4 regions of the Roseibium sp. JB4-4 genome follow, and region 4 is predicted to be linked to each of the others. Evidence: predicted binding sites of a transcription regulator. Region 4 holds the regulator's gene; each other region holds the start of a gene.
The links. Region 4 encodes PhoB, which activates phosphate uptake and scavenging genes when phosphate is short. Its sites were predicted from a motif close to TGTCATNNANCTGTCAT; they were not measured.

Region 1 (5,977 bases), 1.6 Mb from region 4:
GACGGCTGCTGGTGCGGCACTTGTCGCGCTCGTATTGACGGTCGGATTCGGCCTGATCGGCACCTGGCGCGTGCTGGGTGAAAAGCCGGCCCCGGTTCTTAGAAATCTGTAGAACATCGACTTCCAAGAGCGACCTGATGTGGAAATTATCCATGTCAGGAAACTTTCACGAAAAACAGGCCCTTTCAGACAAACTTCGGCCCGACGCCGCTTGCATGCTGTTTTGATCTTGGCTATCCGACTAGGGCCTAGAGTAAACAGGGGCTTGTGCCATGCTTGAATTCACTAAAAAAACCGTTCTCAAATCACTTGCCAAAGGCGTGGTACTTGCTGCCGTAGCGACCTTTACGTGGGGTCAGCCCGCATTTGCCGAAAGCCCGTTTCACACTGGCGTCTGGCAGCTGAACACAAAGGATGGGCCGCGCGGACTTGTGGTCAGCGACTGGCTGGTGTTCGAAGACGGGCTGCCGAAGCGCTGGCTCTATCGCCGCGCCGGCACCAATGATCAGAACCAGTTCGATTTCTTTACCCGGACAATCAATGACAGCGGCTACACGCCCGTCGGTATTCGTGTTTACCGGACGGGTGAACATGCGATGAAATACACGCTGGCACCTAAGGGTGAAGAGCCGTTTGAAGTTACCGCTGAGCGCTTGTCCATTCCGAACTACAAGAACTCCTGTCTTTCGGTTGAGAAAAAAGGCAACCGGTTCTACAGAAGCTGGAACGGAACCGCGTCTTCAAAACTCAAGAAGTTGAAGCTTTCCAAAAGTCGGCTGACCGTTGACGGGGAAGCTCGTAATGTCACCGTTGAGGAAGTTCGTGTCGGCCGCATGGGCATTATGGAAGACGGCAAACCGTTGGCGTTTTTGACGGATGCCGGTGGCGACTACGCTGTTCTACAGTGGTTCAAACCTGGCGTTTCGGTCGAACAAATGCGGGACAAGGAACGCGAAATCCTCGATTTTGCCTCGGAAGAAGTGGTTCGCAATCCCGGTGGGGACTGCGACAGGCAGATTGCCTCGCGCCTGAAAGCGATGAAATAAGCGCAGAATTCGGACTATTTGGGTTATTGTTGCGGGTTTGAGCGGAAAAGATTACGATTTTTTCAGGAAAACCGTCTTGAGCTTGTGTTCGCATTTTCCCATATGTTGAGGGAGCTGTGCTGCACGTAAGTTCACGTGCTTCTATCTAAGAGGGGAATACCACGACCATGTCGAGCTTTGACCGTCAATCTCAGGGTGCCTACTCGGTTGCCGGCGCACGCGCCGAGGCCGGCATCGATCAGGGCCTACGCAGCTACATGCTGGGTGTCTACAACTACATGACACTCGGCCTCGCGCTGACCGGCTTCCTCGCACTCGGTACATATTTGCTGGCTGTCAGCAATCCTGCCGTTGCACAAACACTCTTTAGTGGACCGATTTACTTCGTTCTGCTGTTTGCGCCGCTCGGAATGGTCCTTTGGCTTTCCGCACGCATTCAGTCGATGAGTGCAAGCACTGCCAGAACAATGTTTCTGGTCTATGCGTCCATCATGGGCATTTCGCTTGCGCCGATCTTCATGGTCTATACCGGTGGCTCCATTGCACGGGTGTTCTTCATTACCGCCGCATCCTTCGGCGCATTGAGCATCTTCGGTTACACCACCAAGAAAGATCTGTCCGGCTGGGGTTCGTTCCTGATGATGGGTCTGATCGGCATCATCATCGCTTCGATCGTCAACATCTTCCTGGCATCGTCTGCCCTGATGTTTGCCGTTTCAGTAATCGGTGTTCTGGTGTTTGCAGGCCTGACGGCTTACGACACCCAGCAGATCAAGGAAATGTACTACGAAGGTGACAGCAGTGAAGTCGCAACGAAGAAGTCCGTCATGGGCGCACTTCGTCTCTACCTCGACTTCATCAACCTGTTCCTGATGCTGTTGTCGCTGTTCGGCAATCGCGAATAAGCTGCACAGAAGTTCAAACCGAAAAGCCCGGCTTCTCGCCGGGCTTTTTTGTGTCTGGGGCGGGAAATCGGATCAGGCGTCGACGACCCGAAGATGCTTCTTCTTTTCAAGGACCTTGAGCACCTGTGCGAGGTCGTGGCCACGCTTCAGAATCATGCCGCCCGTGGCGACCACTGAATATGCGCCTTGACGACGCGCAAGCTTCGGGTCTTTCTCAATTCGAAAAAGCGGCATCTCCGAAGATCGGCGGAATACGGAAAAGACGGCCTTGTCCTTCAGAAGATCGATTGCGTAGTCACGCCATTCACCATCCGCAACCATGCGGCCATAGAGCCGGAGGATGGTATCAAGTTCTTTTCGATGAAAGGAAACAACAGGTCTTGGAGGGGGAGCCGGTTGGCTTTGCGGTGAGAGGGTCAACCTCGCACCGCGCTTAAACGCGCTGTCATCGGCTTCGCTCATTCCGCCTCCATTTCCGTATGCGGTTTCGCTTGAAACGAGAATCATGCCTGACGCCCGCTTGTCACCCAAGCGTCATGATGCGTTGGCATAGGCCCCGATGGCAAGCCCGCAAATGAAAGAACGGCAGATGGGCCAGTTTTTAGGTCAAAATCACCGAGTAAAAACCCGCTGGAATGCGGGTCCTCAATGTAACAGCGGTTTGCCTTGAAAGAACGCCTAAATTTCCTTGATTTTGCCGCATTCCAGCCCTTGGCCAGCCATTTTGGGGCACCATATTAGCAGCATACCCTGATGGGTATGGCCAGTGGGGATCGCGGAATGCATTAGCCCCCCAGCCCCCCGGGGTTCTTGCCGGCCAGCCAGATTTAGTGAGTCAAACATCAGGGCACCTGAAGGGCCGGCGTAAAGCCGGCCCTTTTCAATTTCAGAGCCCTTTGTCGAGCGCCGTCATTCGCGCGCCATGAATCGGGCTGCCGGCGAATTTATCTTTTTGCCAATCGCATTGGATTGCCTCTTTTCCGTCCCGTTGCTTGATGTATCCTTTCAAAAGGATGACTACGGACCTGATTGATCTCCGTGCGGCTCGAGCCGCTGATTGTGAGGCGCTAGCCGGTATTCATAGCGAAGCCTGGCTTGGAGCCTATCGAGGCGTATTGCACGGTGTTGATCTTCAGAAGATGATCTCCCGCCGAGGAACCGGCTGGTGGCGCGGTGCCCTTGCAAGAGGCGTCGAAATCAAAATCCTCAGCATTGCCGACACGCCGGCAGGATATGCAACCTATGGCCCCTGCCGTCTGCATAGAACCGGAATGGACGGCGAAATCTATGAACTCTACCTGAAGCCCGAGTATCAGGGTCTCGGGTTCGGCCGCACCCTTTTTGAAAGCGTTCAGGAAACACTGGCAACCAGGAATCTGTCCGGTATTGCGATCCAGGTGCTCAGCGAAAACAAACCAGCCCGAGCCTTCTACAAGGCCGTTGGCGGGCGGCTTGCGGCAAAGTCCTGGTACCGGCTGGGCGGTCGACGGCTGGAACTGTCGATCTATGTATGGCCCGCCAAGGGCGGTTGAGCCCACCTATTCATCATTGATAATTCCCCGCGTTTCCAATTGTTTCGGGCGGTCTGGAACAGTCGAATTGCCCAGCCATGGTGTCTGCTGCCTGCCTTGCAAGAAAGTTGGCATTCTTGTTCGCTTGCGCGTCAACCCGCGCAATCTGACAGGTCTCGCCGCCCGGTTTCAGCTGGGTGACAATCAGGACGCTGCCTGTCTTGCTGCCATCACCGTAACTTGGAAACCAGCGCAGGATGGTCGCAAATGGACGACCGTCTCTGAGCCGCCATTCCAGTGTGTCATTGACTGTATTGAAGTTCGGCAGGGTTTGACCGGCTGCAGGTTCGTCCGCTGCAAATGGTCCGAAGGAGACAAACATGCGAAGATCGCCCTCGGCGACGTATACCGGTTGATCCTCAAATCCGGGGCATTCCCACGAGCCGCCAAATGTGCCCTCTTCCGCAGCGGTTTCCAACTGCACGCAATTCTGAAGCTGGATTTTGGTATAAGTACTGTCGATGGTTTCTGCGGTGCCGTTTCCTGTTGTCAGCGCCACGACTGCCGCGAAAACGGCCAATATCCGCGATACCTTTCGGAAAAATGGTGACATGGAATCCCCTTGACTGGCTTTTCTGCCATTAGAGGCATGCTCATCAATTAGGTGCAATGCAATAATTAAGGACTTGCACTTATCCGGCTGGGTTGCGATAGACGCAGCACAGATCAACAGGAGTGTTTCAATGCGTATGGACGCTGTGCCGATCGGCAAGAACCCGCCCGAAGACATCAATGTCATCGTCGAGGTTTCCGTCGGCGGTGAACCAATCAAGTATGAGATGGATAAGGAAGCCGGGGCAATGTATGTCGACCGCTTTCTCTATACACCCATGCGGTATCCTGGAAACTACGGTTTCGTGCCACATACGCTCTGTGGTGACGGCGATCCGATCGATGTAGTGGTTGTCAATCAGCGGCCTATCGTTCCAGGCGCGATCATGAACTGTCGCCCGATCGGTGTGTTGCTGATGGAAGACGAGTCTGGTCAGGACGAAAAGATCATCGCGGTACCGTCACACAAGCTGAGCAAGCGCTACGACGCGATTTCAGATGTCACTGATCTGCCGGAAATCACCGTTCAGCAGGTGAAGCACTTCTTCGAGCACTACAAGGATCTTGAGCCCGGCAAATGGGTAAAGGTAACCGGTATGGAAGGCGCGGAAGCGGCCAAGAAAATGATCATTGAATCGATTTCGCGGGCGCAAAAAGAAGCCGCTGAATAAGTTCTGCGCACAAAATCGCTGGAAGCCGTGACTGGGTCTATCGTTCGGTTGCGGCTTCTATTCGTTCCATGTCCTGGTCGGACAGCCCGAAATGGTGGCCGATCTCGTGTATGAGGACATGCGCGACGACGTCGCCAAGCGTTTCGTCCATCGCCGCCCAGTAATCCAGAATGGGCCGTCTGAACAGCCAAATCCGGTTGGGCATCTGGCCGGTGCCGACGGCATCGCCTCCGTGTGCCAGCCCCTGGCCTTCAAACAGGCCCAGAAGATCATGGGGATCCTCGATCCCGAGTTCATCCAGTACATCGTCAGGTGCATAATCGGCCAGGCTGATCTGCAGGTATCCGCAGCGCAGCAGCAAATCATCCGGCAGACCGGCCAGAACTTCGCTGGCCATGGCCTCGAAATCCTTGAGGCCCGGCGCTCTGCGCTCGGACCATCCGCTTCTGCTTATCGGGTTGATAGATGCCATCTTGTTTCCCTAACGGCCCGCAATGCGCGCCGTCGCTCAATTTGTCTTCGCTAACCCATGACGTAGGTAACGAAGAGATAGATCACCAGTCCCAGCGCAAATAGAACACCGAGAGACCGGCCGATCCGTGTGCCGATTATCTCGATCCGGTCTTCCGGATCCTTGTCAGCGGCGTTGAGGTGGTTTTTGGCTCTGTCCGCCATGCGCACGAATGTGGACCCGACAATGGTTTCGCTTTCGGCCTCAACCCTGTCGATTGCCCTTAGCGCTTCTTCGCGCTGCTTTTCCTTTGGGTGCTTGGATCCGCTCATGCGCCTATCGTTGTTTGATTTTCGCGCCGTTTCAACAGGAAAGCGGACAAAAGTGCAAGAGCGGCAAGGCCGGCCGAGGCGACGGCGTTCCAGCCGGCAAAGGATAGGCCGAGCATCCGCCAGCTGGCCTCCGTGCAGCTGACAACGCGTGTCGACTGAAGTGCCTGAAGCATGTTTGCGGCTGAAGCTGGAGCAGCACTCCCGCCGCCGCAGTCATTCGGGCCGTCCCAGAATTGCCACTCTGCGCCCGACTGGTAGATGCCCAACCCAGCGCCATAGGCAAAAACGGTTGCCACCGCCAGCAGGGTCAGCAATGCCAAACCGCCTCGGCCTCGAATATGGAGGATGAGGGCCAAGACAGCGAGCGGCAGGCCAACATAGTAGGGAATTCGCTGTTCCAGACAGAGCTTGCAGGGGATATAGCCGCCGATCAGCTGGAAACCCCAGGC
Region 2 (5,977 bases), 2.4 Mb from region 4:
GCTTTGCTCTTAGAGAGCAAAGTTCCTACTATCAGGGGCTGTCATTTGCAGGCTACGGGACCTCGGGCGGTGGTATATCCTCCATGTACTGGAACCCGGCATCGCTTATAGGTGCGCAACAGGGGCTGACTGTTGAGGCGCACAATTCGGGGCTTTTTCCGGTATCAGATATCAATGGAACGCTCAGCGGGGGAGCGCTTGGAACATCCTCTATCGGAAGCGGTGACATCGCGTCCGATGCGTTTATTCCCGCGTCCTATGCCGCTTATCGATTGAACGATCAGTTGATCTTCGGTGTCGGCGTCAATGCGCCCTTTGGTTTGTCTACCAAACCGGAGCAGAACTGGGCGGCACAGTTCTATTCAAGATCGTCGTCCGTTTTCTCGTTGAACGTAAACCCGGCGGTGGCTCTCCAGATCAATGAGATGTTCTCTTTGGCCGTTGGTATTCAGGTTCAATACCTGGATGTCTCGCTGAAGTCGGCAGACGCGACCTCTGGAGCAGGGTTTCCGCGTTCGAACGAAATCTCGGGCAGCAGCATTGGCTACGGTGTTACGGCCGGCCTGACAGTACGCCCCATGAAAGGTACGGAAATCGGTGTCGGTTATCGTTCCGGCGTCGGCCATGATCTTGATGGTGACCTGTTCGTAGGCGGCGTGACCCGGGCCATCGGCCTTGGCGTAGTAACACCCGACATGGTCAACGTTTCAGCCCGGCAGCAGATCACTGACAAAATTCGTGTATTGGGAACAGTTGAGTGGACAAACTGGAGCCGGCTGAAATCGCCGCGTGCAATTTCCGATGCGACCGGCGCAGCACTGACCACGCTTCATTTCAACTATGATGACGGCTGGTTCTTTTCGCTCGGCGGTGAGTACGACTACAACGAAAAGCTGACTTTCCGCGCTGGTCTTGGCTACGAAATCTCACCGATCGACGAGGATATCCGGTCAACACGTTTGCCAGACAACAATCGCTGGTGGCTCTCAGCAGGTGCGAGCTACAATTTCAACAAGCACTTGTCTTTTGATTTGGGGTACACGCACATCATTCCAGAATCGACGAAAATCAACATCGATTCCAATCACCAGGACTTTAACGCCGCCTTCGGCACCTACACCGCCGACGTCGACAGCCACGTGAACATCATCTCCGCGTCAATGCGCTACAAATTCTGATCAAGTTAAAGTGGAATGCAAAAGGCCGGGGAAGACCCCGGCCTTTTTTATCGGAACGGTCTGTTAAAACGCTGCCGGATAAAGGCCTCCGTCGATCAGCAGGTTCTGTCCGGTGATGTAACCGGCGTATTGCGAGCACAAGAACGCACAGGCTTGACCGAACTCTTCCGCGTTGCCAAATCGTCCTATCGGGATACCTGCGGCTTGTTCTTCGCGGATCGTTGCGACGCTTTTGCCGGACTGCTTTGCAGAAAGTTCAAAGCCGCCTTTCAGACGGTCTGTGTCCATCTTGCCCGGCAGGATGTTGTTCACGGTAACGCCGTGGGGCGCCAGTTGGCGGCTTACACCGGCCAGAAAGGCTGTGAGGCCTGCCCGAGCTCCGCTGGATAGATCCAGACCTTCAATCGGCATCTTGACCGAAAGAGACGTGATGTTGACGATCCTCCCGAAACCGCGCTCCTTCATTGAAGGCACTACGGCCTGGATCAATTCGATTGGCGTGACGAAATTCTGGACAGTGCCTTCGAGCAGCGCTTCACGTGTGAGCTCGGTGTAATCCCGGCGAGGAGGGCCACCGTTGTTGTTGATCAGGATGTCTGGGGCAGCGCAGGCCGCAAGCAGAGCATTCTGGCCTTCGCGGGTTGAGACGTCAGCGGCAACGCTTTGGACATTCACATCAAAGCGTTCCTGAATGGCGGCTTTGGTTGTCGCAAGTGCGGTTTCGTCGCGCCCGTTCAAAACAATGTCGCACCCTGCTTCCGCCAAGGCTTCCGCACACCCTCGACCCAGACCTCGGCTGGATGCACAGATGATGGCCTTTTTACCCTTTAGACCCAAGTTCATTTTTTGTCTCCTCTGTGGGAAATCGTGTTGCCCCTTTTGGCTGCCAACGAATGCGCCGTCAATCCGGTAGCTGAAACAGCCAAGTGCGCGCAGGGGAATGGTGTAACGTTTGGGTGTTCAAGACGGATAGCGGTGCGTTCGGCGAGCTGATCCAGTGTTAATCATAAACGTTGGAAATCGAAACCACGGCAGTACCCCAAGCTTTTTGTCATAATAGTGATACCTGAATCGCGTCTAAAGCGCTCCAAAAGGAATTTGGAGAAATGCCATGTCTGCATCGGAGGCATCGCGCCACTACAGGGCTCTGTTCATATCGGATGTTCACCTGGGCACCCGCGGTTGCCAAGCTGAACTGCTGCTAGACTTTCTGAAGGAAAATGACGCCGAGACGGTCTATCTCGTTGGAGATATTGTCGACGGCTGGCGGCTGAAGCGCTCCTGGTACTGGCCACAGTTCCACAATGATGTGGTTCAGAAAATTCTTCGCAAAGGCCGAAAGGGCGCACGCGTTCTTTATATTCCCGGAAATCATGACGAGTTTTTGAGAAATTTTCTGGGAACCCATTTTGGTGGTGTCGAGGTGGCGGACAGCATCGTGCATGAAGCGGCCAACGGGAAACGGTATCTGGTTATCCACGGAGACCAGTTCGATGTTGTGATCAGGCACGCCAAATGGCTCGCATTCTTCGGTGACAAGGCCTATGTGACTGCGCTCAACGTGAACACCTGGCTTAATCTGGTGCGCCGCCGCCTGGGCCTGACATACTGGTCACTCTCGGCCTGGGCGAAGCTGAAAGTCAAAAATGCGGTAAGCTTCATTGGCCGGTTCGAGGAAGCCCTTTCTGAAGAAGCGCGGCGCCAGGGTGTTGATGGTGTCATCTGCGGACACATTCACCATGCCGCAGACCGTGATATGAACGGAATTCACTATATCAACACCGGTGACTGGGTGGAGAGCTGCACTGCGGTTGCTGAGCACCACGATGGTACGTTTGAGGTGATACGATGGGTGAACAGCGCCCGGATGGGAGCCGTGCCGGTGGAGACGAAGGAAGCTTCGGTCGCCGCATGAGTTCCATTCTGATTGTGACGGATGCCTGGCATCCGCAAATAAACGGTGTTGTTAGATCCCTGGAGCGAACCGCTGAGGAGCTGGAAGCTATCGGCGTTCGCGTTGAAGTCCTGTCGCCCCAGGCCTTTCTGACGCTGCCATGCCCCACCTATCCCGAGATACGCCTGTCCCTGGCGCACCGGGGCATGGTTCGCCGCAAAATCGAGGAATACAACTGCGAGCATCTGCATATCGCAACTGAAGGACCGCTCGGTGTGCTTGCTGCAAGCGTTGCCAAAAAAACGGTCAACCCTTCACGACGAGCTACCACACACGGTTTCCGGAATATGTCTCCGCTCGTCTGCCCGTTCCGCTGAACTGGTCTTATGGCTGGCTTCGTCGGTTCCATAACTCCGGCTGCGGCTGCATGGTTGCAACCCGGTCTCTTGAACAGGATCTCCGCGAGCGCGGGTTCAAGAACCTTATGCGCTGGTCCCGCGGCGTCGATGAGCAGCTCTTCAAGCCATATGAAGGTTCTGTTCTGCCTGCCGACTTGCCAAGACCTGTCTTTATGTATGTCGGGCGTGTCGCGGTTGAAAAGAACATCGAGGCGTTCCTGAATCTCAAGCTGAAGGGCTCCAAAGTTGTCGTTGGCGGCGGCCCTCAACTTGAAGTGCTGCGCCGCCAATATGCCGACGTCCACTTCACAGGCGCAATGGTTGGAGAAGTGCTTGCCCGGCACTATTCCGATGGCGATGTTTTTGTATTCCCTTCGCTCACCGATACGTTCGGCAATGTCATGCTGGAGGCACTTGCCTGCGGCGTACCGGTCGCGGCATTTCCAGTGATGGGACCTCTGGATGTCATTGGTGATACCGGTGCGGGTGTTCTGTCTGAAAATCTGCAGGAAGCAGCTGAAGCAGCGCTTGATATTCCCCGCGAACACTGCCGCAGGATTGCAATGAATTACACCTGGGCTGCAAGTGCGCGCCAGTTTCTGGACAATTGCATAAGGGCACGTGACCTTCACAATACCCAATTTGCCGAAGCGAACGCTGCTGAATGAAACCAGGAGGTGTTTGGTGTTTCTTCAGGGCGCGGTTGTTCATTTGTTGCTGGCTTGTTGAATTTGAACCGATTTCTCACTAGTCATCGGACTTCCCTACAGCGATTGAGGTGAGCGCCGATGAACGAGACTGATGCCACGCCTTCCTACGGTGAATTGGCCGCCTATTCCGGAAAAGCCATATCTTTTGCAGACATAGAAGCAGCAGCTGAGCGGATTCGTGAAGAAGCGCTGCTGACACCTGTGCTTCGCCACCCGTTGCTTGATGAACTTACCGGGGCGACCGTTCTGATCAAGCCGGAAAACCTGCAGAGGAGCGGGTCGTTCAAATTTCGTGGTGCTTTCAACCGCCTCAGTCTCATTCCTGAAAACGACAGGCAAAAAGGCGTCGTTGCGTGTTCATCGGGCAATCACGCGCAAGGCGTTGCCGCCAGCGCCCGTTTGCTTGGGATGCCGGCAACGATTGTCATGCCGCAGAACGCCCCTGCGATTAAACTGGCGCGCACGCGCGAGTTTGGCGCTGAGGTCGTGACTTACGATCGTGAGAATGAAGACCGCGATGCCATCGCAGCGAGAATCGGTGCGGAAACCGGGGCGACCTTCGTGCACCCCTATAACGACCCTGCGGTCATTGCGGGGCAAGGAACCGTAGGCTTGGAATTGGCTGCCCAGGCTACCGCCTTGGGATTGCAACTGGATGATGTTCTGGCCTGCACAGGCGGCGGAGGCCTATCAAGCGGTATCGCGCTTGCACTTTCACACAAGGCGCCATCTGCCACATTTCACACGGTCGAGCCGGAACTGTTCGATGACTATCAGCGTTCGCTGGAAGCTGGTGTGCTTCTGTCGAACAGCCGGAAAACCGGTTCGGTCTGTGATGCCTTGCTTTCCGAGAGCCCGGGGGAGGTCGGCTTTTCAATCCTTCGTCAATTGGCCGGCAAGGGCGTCACCGTCTCGGATGACGAAGTTCTGGATGCCGTCGCATTTGCTTTCAGGGAGTTGAAGCTTGTTGTAGAACCTGGCGGTGCAGCAGCGCTGGCTGCGGTTCTCACCGGCAAACTTCCGCTTCGCGGCAAGGTCGTTGGGCTTGTCCTGACTGGCGGGAACATTGACATCGACATGCTGTTGAAGGCGAGTTCGCGTTGACACTCCAAAAAGCGGGCTGGACCTCAGGGTAAGACAAATACAAAAAAGGCGCTGCACAATATGCAGCGCCTTTTCTTCACCCAAACGTTGGATCAGTTGAAGAGTGCCTGACGCTCGGCTTCTGACAACTGTCCCAGAGGATCATCGCCTTCGGCTTCGGTCGTTTCAGCCGTTAATTCCCACTCTGCGTCAGCTTCCGCTTCTGCTTCCGCATTAACGTCAGACAGGACTGCAACGTCGGCTTCTTCGCTCTCGCCGACTTCGTTGTCGAACAACTTTTCAATAGCTGCTTCGTCCAACATGGCGTCAGGGTCCGCGCTTTCAAGTTCAGCTTCTTCGACGATTTCCGGTTCGTCTGCCTCGGCCGAACCAGCTGAAGCGAACATGTCATCTATTGCGGCGGCATCCATTGGTTCAGCGCCACCGGCCATGATCGCATCAACGTCGGATTCACTGGCCATAATGGCGTCGACGTCTGCTTCGCTTGCCGGTGTTGCAGCCGGTTCCGCTGCAGGTGCTTCGGCACTGTTTTCTTTCAACGCCGCATCGAAGACATCATCGCTTGCAGACATCAGTTCATCGACGTTGTTTTGGGAAACGCCTGTGCCTGCGCGTTGCGGTCCGTTCAGAAGATGCGCATCCGGGCGCGAGTCGACAGGGCCGGCGAGCGCATCTGGCTGAACATCTTCGATG
Region 3 (5,977 bases), 1.9 Mb from region 4:
GTCCGCTGCAGCCTGACCTTCCTGCCGCTGACGCTCCTTGGTCAGTTCAATGGTCTTGTCTCGATAGTAGCCTACTGCGCGGGCGATATCTGAAATCTCCGTATGGCCGTAGGAGAACGGCAATTCACTCTCCACACCATCTGAATCGGCCAGGTTTCGAATGGAACTGTTGAGAGACTCGATGCACTGAAGGATTGATCTGCCGAAGTACCAGGATGTTCCGAACGCAACCACAAACACCAGGCAAAGCGCACCGGCAACCCCCACATCCGCATCCAAAGGTCGCTCACCGTGGACTGGAGCTGCGCGGAAAGTTGGCTATGGCTCACCTTGTGCAGACCGTCAATCGCACTTAGGAAGGCTGTATATCTGTCCCGAACCGGCTGCAGATCAAGCGTCGTACCGTCAGCGCCCTGCCCGACCTTGGATGCGACTTTTGCAAGCGCTCCCTGGAATTTGCCGTTTGCCTGGCGGTAGGCTTGCGCCGCCTTGCTGAAGGCAGTTTCCTTGCCTTCCTCAACCGCACCGGGGCCTGTCTTGGAAATGGCACTGATCTGATCCGCGAGCACCTTGAATTGACCGGCCCCGACCAGAACGGACATGGAATCCAGATGGCTGAGTTCGGTTTTTTTCGCAACATTCTCGCTGTTGCGTACAACTGCAGCCGTACGCACGACCAGATCGGACAATTGTCCTGACACGAGTTCGGCCAGCAAGTTCGTGGTCTGAACCGTGTTTGCGGCAAGATCCGCTTCGTCACCGACGCAGTCTATGACTTTGTGCGCATTGGAAAGTGCTTTTGCAGCTGAGCCTGCCGCCTTTTCAGGCGCACATGCCGGATAGCTGGCAAGAACGTCGCTCGGGAGTTCTGTGGCTCCTTGCCTGATCCCGGCCTGCCAGACCGTCTCAAGGGCCGGCAAACTGGCCAGCTTTACCTTGTCCCGTTCAAGGTCCGAATAGGCGGAAAGTATGATCCAGGCTGCACAAAAGACGATTGGCACTGTCAAAACGATTACCAGCACAAAAAGTCTTTTTCTGATTGTCATCGGAAGTCTCGCGAATCATCTGGAACTAGATGACAAGAAAATTAGCTCGAAATTACCAATGAATTCGAAACAGGCTCAATTTTTCCATTTTGGCCTTGCTGGCCGCGGAGCCGATCAGGCGGCCATTAAAAAGCAAGAACCCGGCGGTCAGAATACCGCCGGGTCCTCAGGTCGGTCTTGGGAGACCTTAAGGCTCAATCAGTTGAGTCGGCTCGCCGGACCCAGGTCGATCAGCTGTGTTTCACCCGGTGCATCATCGACGCCGTCATTGTCCGTCACCAGAATGAGGCGGCCATCGGCCGTAATCGTCAGGCCTTCGGGCTTGTCCAAAATCCACCCCTTGCTTGACGACATTGCCGGAAGGAGGTCAACCGCGAACTGCTTCTTCAGGACCGGCAATTCTTCTCCATGTTTGGCAGGCGTAACACCTTCAAGAGACACCGTTGTGATCTGCTTGATGGCGGCATCTTCCCCGCCCTTGTTGTCACGCTCCAGAATGGCGAATTTGCCGTCCTCCAGAGAGACAATCTCTGACAGGCCGACCCAGCCGCCTGCAGCGCTTCTTGGCGCGTCCAGCGGATAGTGGACAAACCCCCAGGACTTGTCAGAAGGATTGTAGATCGCAATCTTGGAATGTCCTTCCGGGTCGTCGTTCCACTCCCGCTGAACGGCAACTGCGACAAGCGTTTGACCGTCCATCTCGAACTCGGCAACGCCTTCAAAAGAAAAGCGCTTGGCCTGCTCGACCAGCGACTGCGGCAACGTGATCTCTTCTTCAACAGCACCGTTGGCACTGACTTTCAACAAAAGGTGCTGGCGGTCTTTTTCAGGATGCCCCTCAGAGGCAAGCCAAAACCCGCCGTCTTTCGAAACCGAAATACCTTCCAGGTCCAGCCGCGACTGAACGAAGCCCGTCACCGTAACGTAGGAGACAATCTGTGCCGGTTGGGTTGCGATATCCAGCGTGTAGATGCGGGCATCGTCATAAAAGCTGTCGCTAACCGCGTAAAGCGTGTTGGCATCCTGCGGATCAGCCGCCAGAGCAGAGAGTGCGCCCCAGCCGATCGGAGCTCCTTTTTCAGGATCTCTGGCGGAAACGATGGATGGGTAGGATGGCGCATCTGCGCCAAACTGATAGAGCGAGATGTGCGACCGCACACCGTCTTCATCAACTTCGTTGGCAACCGCAAATAAATCACGGTTCGGGATTGCCAGAAGACCTTCCGGACCAACATGCGTCGGCAGCAGCTGGACGAACTCAGGCTCCCCGCCGGTATCTTTATATACGGCGACAAAATTGCCGCGTTCGGAGTTTACGAAAATCAGGGTTTCACCGCCGAAGACACCGACTGCAACACCTTCCGGCTCAGTGCCCTTCTTGTGGGCACGTTTCGCCGGATAATGGCCATGTGCCATGCCCAGATGTTCCATCTGATTGCCGCTGTCGAACAGGACTTCTCCCTTGGTGTTCCAAATGGTGAAGCCGCGGGAACCGCCTTCGTAATCGCCCTCATTGGCAGTAACGAAACGCTCTGTGTCAATCCAGGCGACCGCGTCCGGTTCGCGGGCGACATTTTCATTATTACCGGAAGCATCGCTCATGAGGGCTTTTGCAACGGGAATGTTTTCTGCCGAAGCAGCACCGGCAGAAAAGTGCGCAAGAACCTTGCCGGATGCCAGATCGACCACCGCCAGATGATTGTTTTCCTGCAACGTGACGACGGCCTGATTGTCTGCATTAATCGACACGAATTCCGGCTCCGGGTCTGTCGGAGCAACTTCAGCAAGGCCCGTCAGGTCCACGATCCGAACCGCATCGCAGTTCGTTGGCGCACCGGTTTCGTCAAGGTCGAAGATTGCCAGATGACCCGCAGGCATTTGAGGGATGACACCATCATTCAGGTCTTCGTCGCGTTCGTTTTCGATCGCAACCGCAACGAACTTTCCATCCGGTGAAATTGCAACGCTGTCCGGTTGGCCCTTGGCATCGCATTTTGCGGTAATGCCCATGCCGTCAAGCGCGATCACGGCAAGATGCCCTGACGCATTGATGAAATCTTCACTTGTGTTCACACCTGCATAGGCAGTGCCGTCACCCATGGCGACGGACGTTGGCTCACCCTCCAGTGCAACCCTCGCCATCCGTTGAATATTGAGCGGATTGGCTGCATTGATGAAAACAATCGCCTCACCCGGGCTGTCTGTAAACGCAAGTGTACGGCCGTCTTTGGATGCGTAGATGATTTCAGCAACGGTCTCCGTTGCCTTGTCTGCACCCTCCGGCAAAGTCTTGTAGACCGGGTAGGAATTAATCCGTTCGAAATAGTCGGCCTGAGCGGAGGAAACGGCTCCGATACCGAACAGCACAGCGAGACTGACGCCTTTCAAAAAACGTCCGCGAAGGTTCGCCATTGCACGAGCTCCCATAGAAATATTTGGGTTGAAGGTGCGCGAAAGCTAGTTGCCATCCTTGCAAGATCGGTGACAGTTGCATGAAGGTTTTGTGACATCCGGGCAAAGCCGGAAACGCGATTGCAAGCATGTCTTGCGCAGAAAGAGCTGGACAATCAGACGCAATTCAACCACCCTCGCGGCTTCCCACTTTTCGGCGCTTCAGGCGCAAACATTCGGACAATTAAATGCAAATCGGATTTGCGCGCTCGGCCGTGGTGCTGGGCTTATTGGCTGCGGTCGGTCCTTTTGCGATTGACCTTTACCTTCCGGCAATGCCTGAAATCGTGCAGAGCCTGAACACAGATGATGCTGCGGCCCATATGACCTTCACGGTCTATTTCATCGCATTTGGAGTAGCACAGCTTTTTTATGGTCCCCTTGCAGACCGCTTCGGCCGCAAACCGCCTGTGTTTCTCGGGCTTGTGATCTTCATCATCGGTTCAATTCTCTGCGCGATGGCAAGTGATGTTTCCATGCTCACGCTTGGCCGGTTTGTCCAGGCTCTTGGAGCTGCTGCACCGATGGTGATCGTTCGCGCGGTTGTCCGTGACCTTCACACAGGCACGGAAGCAACGAAACTGATGGCACTCGTCATGCTGGTCATCAGCATTTCGCCCATGCTTGCGCCTCTCACGGGCAGCATGATCATACAGTTCGGCAGCTGGCGCCTGATATTCTACGCCCTTGCCCTGATCTCCTTGGCCGCGATGGTGCAGATGGCCTTTCTGTTGCCGGAAACCCTGCCTGATAACCGACGCGCGCGGATCGACCCCGTGGCCATGATCCGAAGTACGGTCTACCTGCTTCGCGACGGTAAGTTCATGGGCCTCACCCTTATCGGCGGCTTCTCGCTCGCCAGCTTCTTTGTGTTCATCGCATCGGCACCGCTTGTCTACATGACGCAGTACGGTCTGACACCGACAACTTTCAGTCTGGTGTTTGCAGTCAATGCCATCGGGTTTTTTGCCTCTTCACAGTTCGCCGCTTCGCTTGGGCAACGCTTCGGCATGGGCCGGGTAGCGCTGGTCGCCGTCTTCGGTTTCGCCGCTGCGACGTCCTTGCTTTTCGTTCTTGTCTGGGCCGGGTTTGATGATCTCTGGGTGCTGATGGCGCTCTTGTTCATCGGCAATTCCTGCCTCGGTCAAGTGATCGCCCCGACAATGGTCATGGCTCTTGAAGACCATGGCGAGCATGCGGGCATGGCATCAAGCCTCGGGGGGACGTTTCAAATGGTTGCCGGTGGTATCATGATCCTGATCTGCAGCCCGTTCTTTGACCGGACGGCGCTGCCGCTCGTGGGCGCTGTTGCAGCCTGTGCCCTGACCGCGCTTGTTATTGCGCTGCTGACACTGCGAAGCGAGCCTGCGGGCAAAGAGGCTGGCACCTGAAGCAGCCCGCAGGGTTAGGCTATGGTACCGTCCTCCGGCAAGCCGGGTGTCAACCGTCCGACTTGCCGATCTCTTCGAGTTTCTTCTGCAAGGACATTTTGTCTAACGAAGACATCGGCAGATTGATAAAGATCGAAATCCTGTTGTTCAGCATGCGGAACGTGTCGCTGAAGGCCAATTGCCGCTCGCTTTCGTTGCCCCTCATTGCGGCCGGGTCGGGCACTCCCCAGTGAGCGGACATCGGCTGACCGGGCCAAACCGGACATGTTTCCTTCGCAGCGTTGTCACACACGGTGAAAACGAAATCCATCTCAGGCGCACCGGGTTCGGCAAATTCGCTCCAGTCCTTCGACCTGAAATCCTCGGTTTTGAAGTTGAGCTTCTTCAAGAGTTCCAGAGCTTCGGCCCGGACAATGCCTGCGGGCTGGGAACCTGCCGAAAAAGCTTTGAATTTTCCCCGGCCGTCCCGGTTCAAGATTGCCTCGGCCAGAATCGACCGCGCCGAATTGCCGGTACAAAGAAACAAAACATTATAGACACCGTCCGGCATGGGTTCCTCCTAGAGCAATATTCAAGATTTTCTGCAGGTGATCGATTCAATAACCTGCGAACAAAGTTCAGGATGACCGCCGCAGCAATCCGACATCAGGAACGTCAGGAGAGCACTGGTGCCTCCTAGGTCCGCAAAATAGCGAACCGTGCGCCCCTCACGCGTGTTGCGCACCAATCCGGCTTGCAGCAGGACAGACAGATTTGCCGACATCGTGTTCTGGCGGACACCAAGTGTTTCACCAATGTCACCGGCGCTCATGCCTTCCGGTCCGGCGGCAATCAAAAGCCGGAAGACATCAAGCCTCGTTTTCTGGCTGAGCGCACCAAAGGCGCTCACAGCTCCATTTATATCCATAATTCATGATATCTTGATTTATCGAAGCTTTGCAAGTGCAACCTGACATTCATCGCTGCTTCGAGGCATCAGGCGTAACCAATCCCGCGCGTCCATCGAATTCCTTGTTGACTCACCAGGAATTCCGGGCAAAAACACCGCCGTCTCAAGTTTTGACGATTGCGAGCACCAATGACCCGGCT
Region 4 (5,977 bases):
TCGGGCCGCTTCTCTTGTCGGTATTCGGCGACAATGGGCTTGGTATCATGCAAGCCGGAACGGCGGTCATGACAGCGGGTCTCGTGATGGGCATCATGCTGATCCCGTTTGTGAGCTCGCTCTCCGACGATATCATCAATGCAGTTCCCCAGGCGATGCGTGACGGCTCCTACGGTCTTGGCGCAACGAAATCGGAAACGGTAAAGCAGGTCATTCTCCCTGCAGCTCTTCCGGGTATTGTCGGTGCAATCCTGCTCGCTGCCTCGCGTGCAATCGGCGAAACGATGATCGTTGTACTCGGCGCTGGTGCAGCTGCGCGCCTGAGCCTCAATCCTTTCGAAGCCATGACGACGGTGACTGCGAAAATCGTCAGTCAGTTGACCGGCGATGCCGACTTTGCTTCCCCGGTTGCCCTGGTTGCCTTTGCCCTCGGCATGACGCTCTTTGTGGTGACACTTGGACTTAACATCGTCGCACTCTACATCGTGCGCAAGTACCGGGAGCAGTATGACTGATGACCGACGCAACACTTCCTCCCGCAACATCTGAGCCCTCCAGCGCGAAGCCTGCGCAACCGAAGTCTCTTTATGCGATCGATGAACTGACCCGCAAACGGAACGCAGCGGAGAAGCGCTTTCAAGCCTACGGGATAGGGGCGATTGGAATAGGCCTGTTTTTCCTCGTTGTCCTGGCCATTGCCATCATTTCCGAGGGCATTCCCGCCTTCACCAAGACGATTGTCGAGGTGGAGTTCACGCTGACACAGGAGCAGTATGACGAAGCCGAGGGCCAGCTCTTCAAGACCAAGGCCTACGAGCAGATCTTTATCGGCGCGCTGCAAGGTCAGCTTGAGGAAAAGGGCCTCGACGTTCCGTTCGACGCCAGCACGATTGAACGCATCGTCGGCAAGCCTGGTGGCGACATCAGGTCGTTTTTCAAGGCGGATGAGAGCCAGCTTGGACAGCCCGTTTCGTTCGAGTTGGCAGCTTCCTCCCGCGTGGACGGATACATCAACGGACGCGTGACACGCGAGAACATGACCGACAGCCGTTTCTTGCAAAAAACGGATCTGGATCTCGTCGACATTCTGGTTGAAGCCAGTATCATTAGGTCTGTCTTCAACTGGAGCTTCATAACCGGAGCAGATTCTGGCGTTGACAATCCGGGAGGTGCCGGCATCGGTGCATCGGTGATTGGCTCCTTCTTCATGATGCTGGTGGTTCTGTTTCTGTCGCTCCCCATTGGCGTGGCTGCCTCCATCTACCTTGAAGAGTTCGCACCGCAGAACAAGTTCACTGATCTGATCGAGGTGAACATTTCGAACCTGGCTGCCGTTCCTTCCATTGTGTTCGGTATCCTGGGTCTGGCCGTCTTCATCCAGTTCATGCATTTGCCGCAATCAGCACCGCTGGTCGGCGGCCTTGTTCTGACACTGATGACGCTCCCCACGATCATTATCTCGACACGTGCCTCGCTGAAGGCGGTACCTCCGAGCATTCGCGACGCGGCACTTGGTGTGGGCGCGTCGAAAATGCAGGCGATCTTCCATCACGTCTTGCCACTTGCGATGCCGGGTATTCTGACAGGCACCATTATTGGTCTGGCACAGGCGCTGGGTGAAACTGCACCTCTGCTTCTGATCGGTATGGTCGGCTTTGTAGCGCGCGGATATCCGGACGGCTTCGTTTCGGGTTTCCTTGACCCGAACTCTGCCATGCCGGCGCAGATCTACACCTGGGCAGCCAGGGCGGACTACGCATTCTACGAAAAAGCCTGGGGCGGTATCATCGTCCTGCTGATCTTCCTGCTCACAATGAACATTCTCGCGATCATCCTGCGCCGCAGGTTTGAACGCCGCTGGTGAGGATTGATGCGATGAACGAGATGCCGAACATTGAACAGGCGATTAAAATGACCGATAGCAAAATCTCTGCAAACAAGGTTCAGGTCTATTACGGCGACAACCAGGCCATCAAGGACGTGGACATTGAAATCCAGCCACGTTCGGTGACGGCCTTTATCGGCCCATCAGGTTGTGGCAAGTCGACGTTTCTGCGGACTATCAATCGTATGAACGACACCATCGACATTTGCCGAGTCGAAGGCTCGATCAAGATTGACGGCGAAGACATCTACGATCCCAAGGTCGATCCGGTGCAGTTGCGCGCCAAGGTCGGCATGGTGTTCCAGAAACCGAACCCGTTTCCGAAGTCGATTTATGACAACATCGCCTACGGTCCGCGCATTCATGGTCTGGCAAAAAACAAGTCAGAACTCGATGACATCGTCTCTTCCAGCCTGCAAAAGGCAGGTCTCTGGGAAGAGGTGAAGAACCGGCTGGATGAGCCCGGAACCGGCATGTCCGGCGGTCAGCAGCAGCGTCTATGTATTGCCCGGGCGATTGCCGTCAGTCCTGAAGTGATCCTCATGGACGAGCCGTGTTCGGCTTTGGATCCGATTGCGACCGCGAAGGTGGAAGAGCTGATCGACGAACTGCGCGAGAACTATACGATCGTGATTGTGACGCACTCCATGCAGCAGGCAGCGCGTGTGTCCCAGCGTACGGCGTTCTTCCACCTTGGCATTCTGGTTGAAGAGGGTCCGACACAGGACATCTTCACAAACCCGAAAGACAAGCGTACTCAGGATTATATAACTGGCCGCTTCGGCTAAGAAATTCTTTCGAGATTACTAAAGAGGACAAAGTATGTCTGAACATACAGTCTCTGCCTATGACGAAGAACTGACAGAAATGGCTGGCAAGGTCGCTGAAATGGGCGGCTTGGCCGAAAAGGCTTTCGCCGATGCCGTTTCTGCTCTGGTGTCACGGGACCTGGAATTGGCCAAAACCACCATTGCCCAGGATGAACGGCTTGATACGTTGCATCAGGAAGTGGAAGCAAAGCTGATCGAAATGATCGCGCGCCGTCAGCCCATGGGTCAGGACCTGCGGGAAATTACGGCCGCCACGCGTATCGCCAATGATCTGGAACGCGTTGGCGACCTGGCCAAGAACGTTGCAAAACGCGCCATTGCAATCGACAACAGCCTCGGTTCCAAAAAGCTTGCGATAGGTGTCGAGCACATGACCGAGCTTGCGCTGAACCAGCTGAAGCAGGTCCTGGACGCCTATACCCGCAAGGACCCGGAAGCCGCGAAACGCGTGCAGGAAGCCGATGCGGAAGTGGACGCAATCTATACATCGCTGTTCCGCGAGCTGCTGACCTACATGATGGAAGATCCAAGGGTTATCACGCAGTGTGTCCATCTCCTTTTCTGCGCAAAGAACATTGAACGCATTGGTGATCACGCGACCAACATTGCTGAAAACGTCTTTTACATGGTGACCGGTGACCGGCTGCCGGAAGAACGGACCAAGCTGGACGAAACCACCAGCGTTTCTTAGTCGCCGAACGAACTTGCGGAAAAATGATCCAGCCGGCGCGGCTGCGCCTGCTGCATGACATGGAGCGAGATGTATGCCGAAGGTGCTCATCGTTGAAGACGAAGAACCGCTTAGTCTTCTGTTGAGATACAATCTGGAAGCCGAAGGATACACGGTTGAATCGTGTATTCGTGGCGATGAGGCAGAAATTCGGTTGCGGGAAAGCGTGCCGGACCTTTTGCTGCTCGACTGGATGCTTCCGGGCCTGTCTGGGATCGAGTTGTGTCGGCGCTTGAGAGCCAGGGAAGACACCGAGCGATTGCCCGTCATTATGCTGACGGCGCGCGGTGAAGAGGCAGAGCGTATCAGAGGACTGTCGACAGGGGCGGACGACTATGTGGTCAAACCGTTTTCCGTACCTGAATTGATGGCGCGGGTCCGCGCAATCTTGCGCCGGGCAAGTCCTGAAGTTGTGTCTACAATGCTCCGGTCCGGAGATATCGAACTGGACCGTGAAACGCACAGGGTTCGCAGGAATGCGAAAGAAGTCCACCTTGGGCCGACGGAATTCCGTCTGCTGGAATTTCTCATGACCTCACCCGGACGGGTTTTCTCGCGTGAGCAACTGCTTGACGGTGTTTGGGGGCATGATGTCTATGTCGACGAGCGGACCGTTGATGTTCACGTTGGCCGCCTCCGCAAGGCTCTGAATAAGGGCAAGGCAAGAGACCCGATCCGAACGGTCCGCGGTGCCGGCTATGCATTCAACGATCAGTTTTCGGTGGTTGCATGATGAAGTGACGAATTCCAGGTGCAAAAATCACAACAAAAAAGCCCGCCAATCTGGCGGGCTTTGCATTTTTGCTGCTGCTTGACCGCTATCCTGCGCGGGCGATCACTTTGCGATCACGGCGGCGGTCTGCAACCGGTTGATAGGCGATTTTACAATGGTGCGCGCAGTAGGGAACACCTGCGTCGGATTGGCGGCCGCAGAAGTAAAAGTCATCGGTTGCCGGATCGCCAATCGGCCATTTGCATGTCCGTTCGGTCAGGGTCAGGATCGACGCGCGTTCGGAAATCGGGATCAGCTCTGCGATCGGCTCAAGGTCAGGCTCTGCTTCGACGATGGGTGTTGGTGCAATGTCGGCCTTCAGCGCCGTCGCCCCAATAGTCTGTGGTTGAGGTGTCGGTTTTTTGGGTGCCGAAGTCCCGGCTGCGGGCGCGCTTGTGCGCGGACGACGAGGTTTGCTGCTGGACGAGGAGGACTTTGCGCGACCTGACAATCCAAGTCGGTGTACTTTGCCGATGACGGCGTTCCGGGTTACGCCACCCAGCTCACCCGCAATCTGACTTGCACTCAAGCCATCGCTCCAAAGCTTTTTGAGAAGCTCAACCCGTTCGTCTGTCCAACTCATTGCCGCACCTTTTCATTTGACCGTTTTGCCGGCCATTAACCCCGTGCTTGGCATGCGCAGGCACGCCTGATATGGCATATCTAGTGCCTAAGAATGATTAGCCCCACGAGATCTCGTGTTTGAATATCAAGAGGTTACAATAACGTTAATTTGTCAGGCAACCATTCGCCCAAAACCAATTGGGGATGAAGCGACTTTTCCCCAAGTATGGCGAGACCCTTGAGACTTTTGCTGAATCTGCGCTCAGGGGCTGCAGGTTGCGGCGAAGCGCCATTTCCATTGACAGGCCTTGGGGCCGGGGGTGTATAAGAAAACCGCAGCGTGCCGCCTCTTCGGGGCGGCATGTTGCATTTTGGCCTGACACAGTAACTGTGACATCGTTGCTCCTGTCGGGCGCGAACGTCACCTTCGTGCAGGCGTTCTTAAGGAGACAAAAGAGGTTATGTCCAAGACTGCATTATTCGGTAACTACGCAAGATCGAACCTGTCGTTTGATCATGGGGAAGGTGTCTGGCTTGTTACGAAAGACGGCCGACGATTCCTCGATTGCGGTTCCGGTATTGCTGTCAATTCCATCGGGCATAGCCATCCGCACCTGGTGTCGGCGCTACAGGAGCAGGCCGCAAAACTGTGGCACGTGTCCAACCTTCATCAGATACCGGAGGGTGAGCGCCTTGCGCAGCGCCTTTGCGACGCTTCTTTTGCCGAAAAGGTGCTTTTTGTGAATTCCGGCGCTGAAGCGATGGAAGCCGCCATCAAGTGCGCGCGCAGGTACCATTTCGACAAAGGACAGCCGGAACGCTACCATATCGTCACGTTCGAGGGAGCGTTCCACGGCCGGACACTGGGGACCATCGCCGCGGGCGGCCAAGCCAAATATCTGGAAGGATTTGGCCCGAAGGCACCGGGTTTCGATCAAGTGCCTGCAAACGATCTGGATGCTCTCAAGGAGGCTCTCGGACCGCAGACGGCGGCGATTGCGCTTGAACCTGTCCAGGGTGAGGGCGGTATTCGGGAGATCCCGACGGACTTCCTGCGTGCCGTGCGCCAGCTGTGTGACGATCAAGGTATCTTGTTGATCCTGGACGAAATCCAGACAGGCGTCGGGCGCACGGGCAAATTTTTTGCTCATGAGTGGAGCGGCATTGAGCCGGACATCATGGCTGTTGCCAAAGGC

Region 1: the regulator PhoB is predicted to act here: its motif matches at 2,473-2,489, upstream of ACZ1HV_RS16160 (DUF2794 domain-containing protein).
Region 2: the regulator PhoB is predicted to act here: its motif matches at 2,228-2,244, upstream of ACZ1HV_RS25400 (UDP-2,3-diacylglucosamine diphosphatase).
Region 3: the regulator PhoB is predicted to act here: its motif matches at 3,539-3,555, upstream of ACZ1HV_RS17935 (esterase-like activity of phytase family protein).

Annotation. Positions count from the first base shown of each region.
Region 1 is NZ_CM146333.1:3,446,271-3,452,247, forward strand. It holds gene ACZ1HV_RS16145 (ABC transporter permease) at 1-112, shown strand, start outside; gene ACZ1HV_RS16150 (hypothetical protein) at 273-1,046, shown strand; gene ACZ1HV_RS16155 (Bax inhibitor-1/YccA family protein) at 1,214-1,951, shown strand; gene ACZ1HV_RS16160 (DUF2794 domain-containing protein) at 2,024-2,413, opposite strand; gene ACZ1HV_RS16165 (GNAT family N-acetyltransferase) at 2,965-3,483, shown strand; gene ACZ1HV_RS16170 (hypothetical protein) at 3,497-4,075, opposite strand; gene ppa (inorganic diphosphatase) at 4,206-4,745, shown strand; gene ACZ1HV_RS16180 (metallopeptidase family protein) at 4,783-5,217, opposite strand; gene ACZ1HV_RS16185 (hypothetical protein) at 5,268-5,528, opposite strand; gene ACZ1HV_RS16190 (disulfide bond formation protein B) at 5,525-5,977, opposite strand, start outside.
Region 2 is NZ_CM146333.1:5,386,514-5,392,490, forward strand. It holds gene ACZ1HV_RS25390 (OmpP1/FadL family transporter) at 1-1,178, shown strand, start outside; gene ACZ1HV_RS25395 (SDR family oxidoreductase) at 1,242-2,021, opposite strand; gene ACZ1HV_RS25400 (UDP-2,3-diacylglucosamine diphosphatase) at 2,290-3,093, shown strand; gene ACZ1HV_RS25405 (hypothetical protein) at 3,090-3,449, shown strand; gene ACZ1HV_RS25410 (glycosyltransferase) at 3,500-4,138, shown strand; gene ACZ1HV_RS25415 (threonine ammonia-lyase) at 4,259-5,284, shown strand; gene ACZ1HV_RS25420 (protein phosphatase CheZ) at 5,377-5,977, opposite strand, start outside.
Region 3 is NZ_CM146333.1:3,797,184-3,803,160, reverse strand. It holds gene ACZ1HV_RS17945 (methyl-accepting chemotaxis protein) at 1-123, opposite strand, end outside; gene ACZ1HV_RS17940 (hypothetical protein) at 72-1,046, opposite strand; gene ACZ1HV_RS17935 (esterase-like activity of phytase family protein) at 1,245-3,458, opposite strand; gene ACZ1HV_RS17930 (multidrug effflux MFS transporter) at 3,686-4,888, shown strand; gene ACZ1HV_RS17925 (arsenate reductase ArsC) at 4,938-5,438, opposite strand; gene ACZ1HV_RS17920 (ArsR/SmtB family transcription factor) at 5,460-5,795, opposite strand; gene ACZ1HV_RS17915 (hypothetical protein) at 5,967-5,977, shown strand, end outside.
Region 4 is NZ_CM146333.1:1,861,693-1,867,669, reverse strand. It holds partial or broken gene pstC (phosphate ABC transporter permease subunit PstC) at 1-515, shown strand, start outside; gene pstA (phosphate ABC transporter permease PstA) at 515-1,864, shown strand; gene pstB (phosphate ABC transporter ATP-binding protein PstB) at 1,912-2,673, shown strand; gene phoU (phosphate signaling complex protein PhoU) at 2,708-3,406, shown strand; gene phoB (phosphate regulon transcriptional regulator PhoB) at 3,480-4,178, shown strand; gene ACZ1HV_RS08540 (GcrA family cell cycle regulator) at 4,264-4,800, opposite strand; gene ACZ1HV_RS08535 (aspartate aminotransferase family protein) at 5,243-5,977, shown strand, end outside.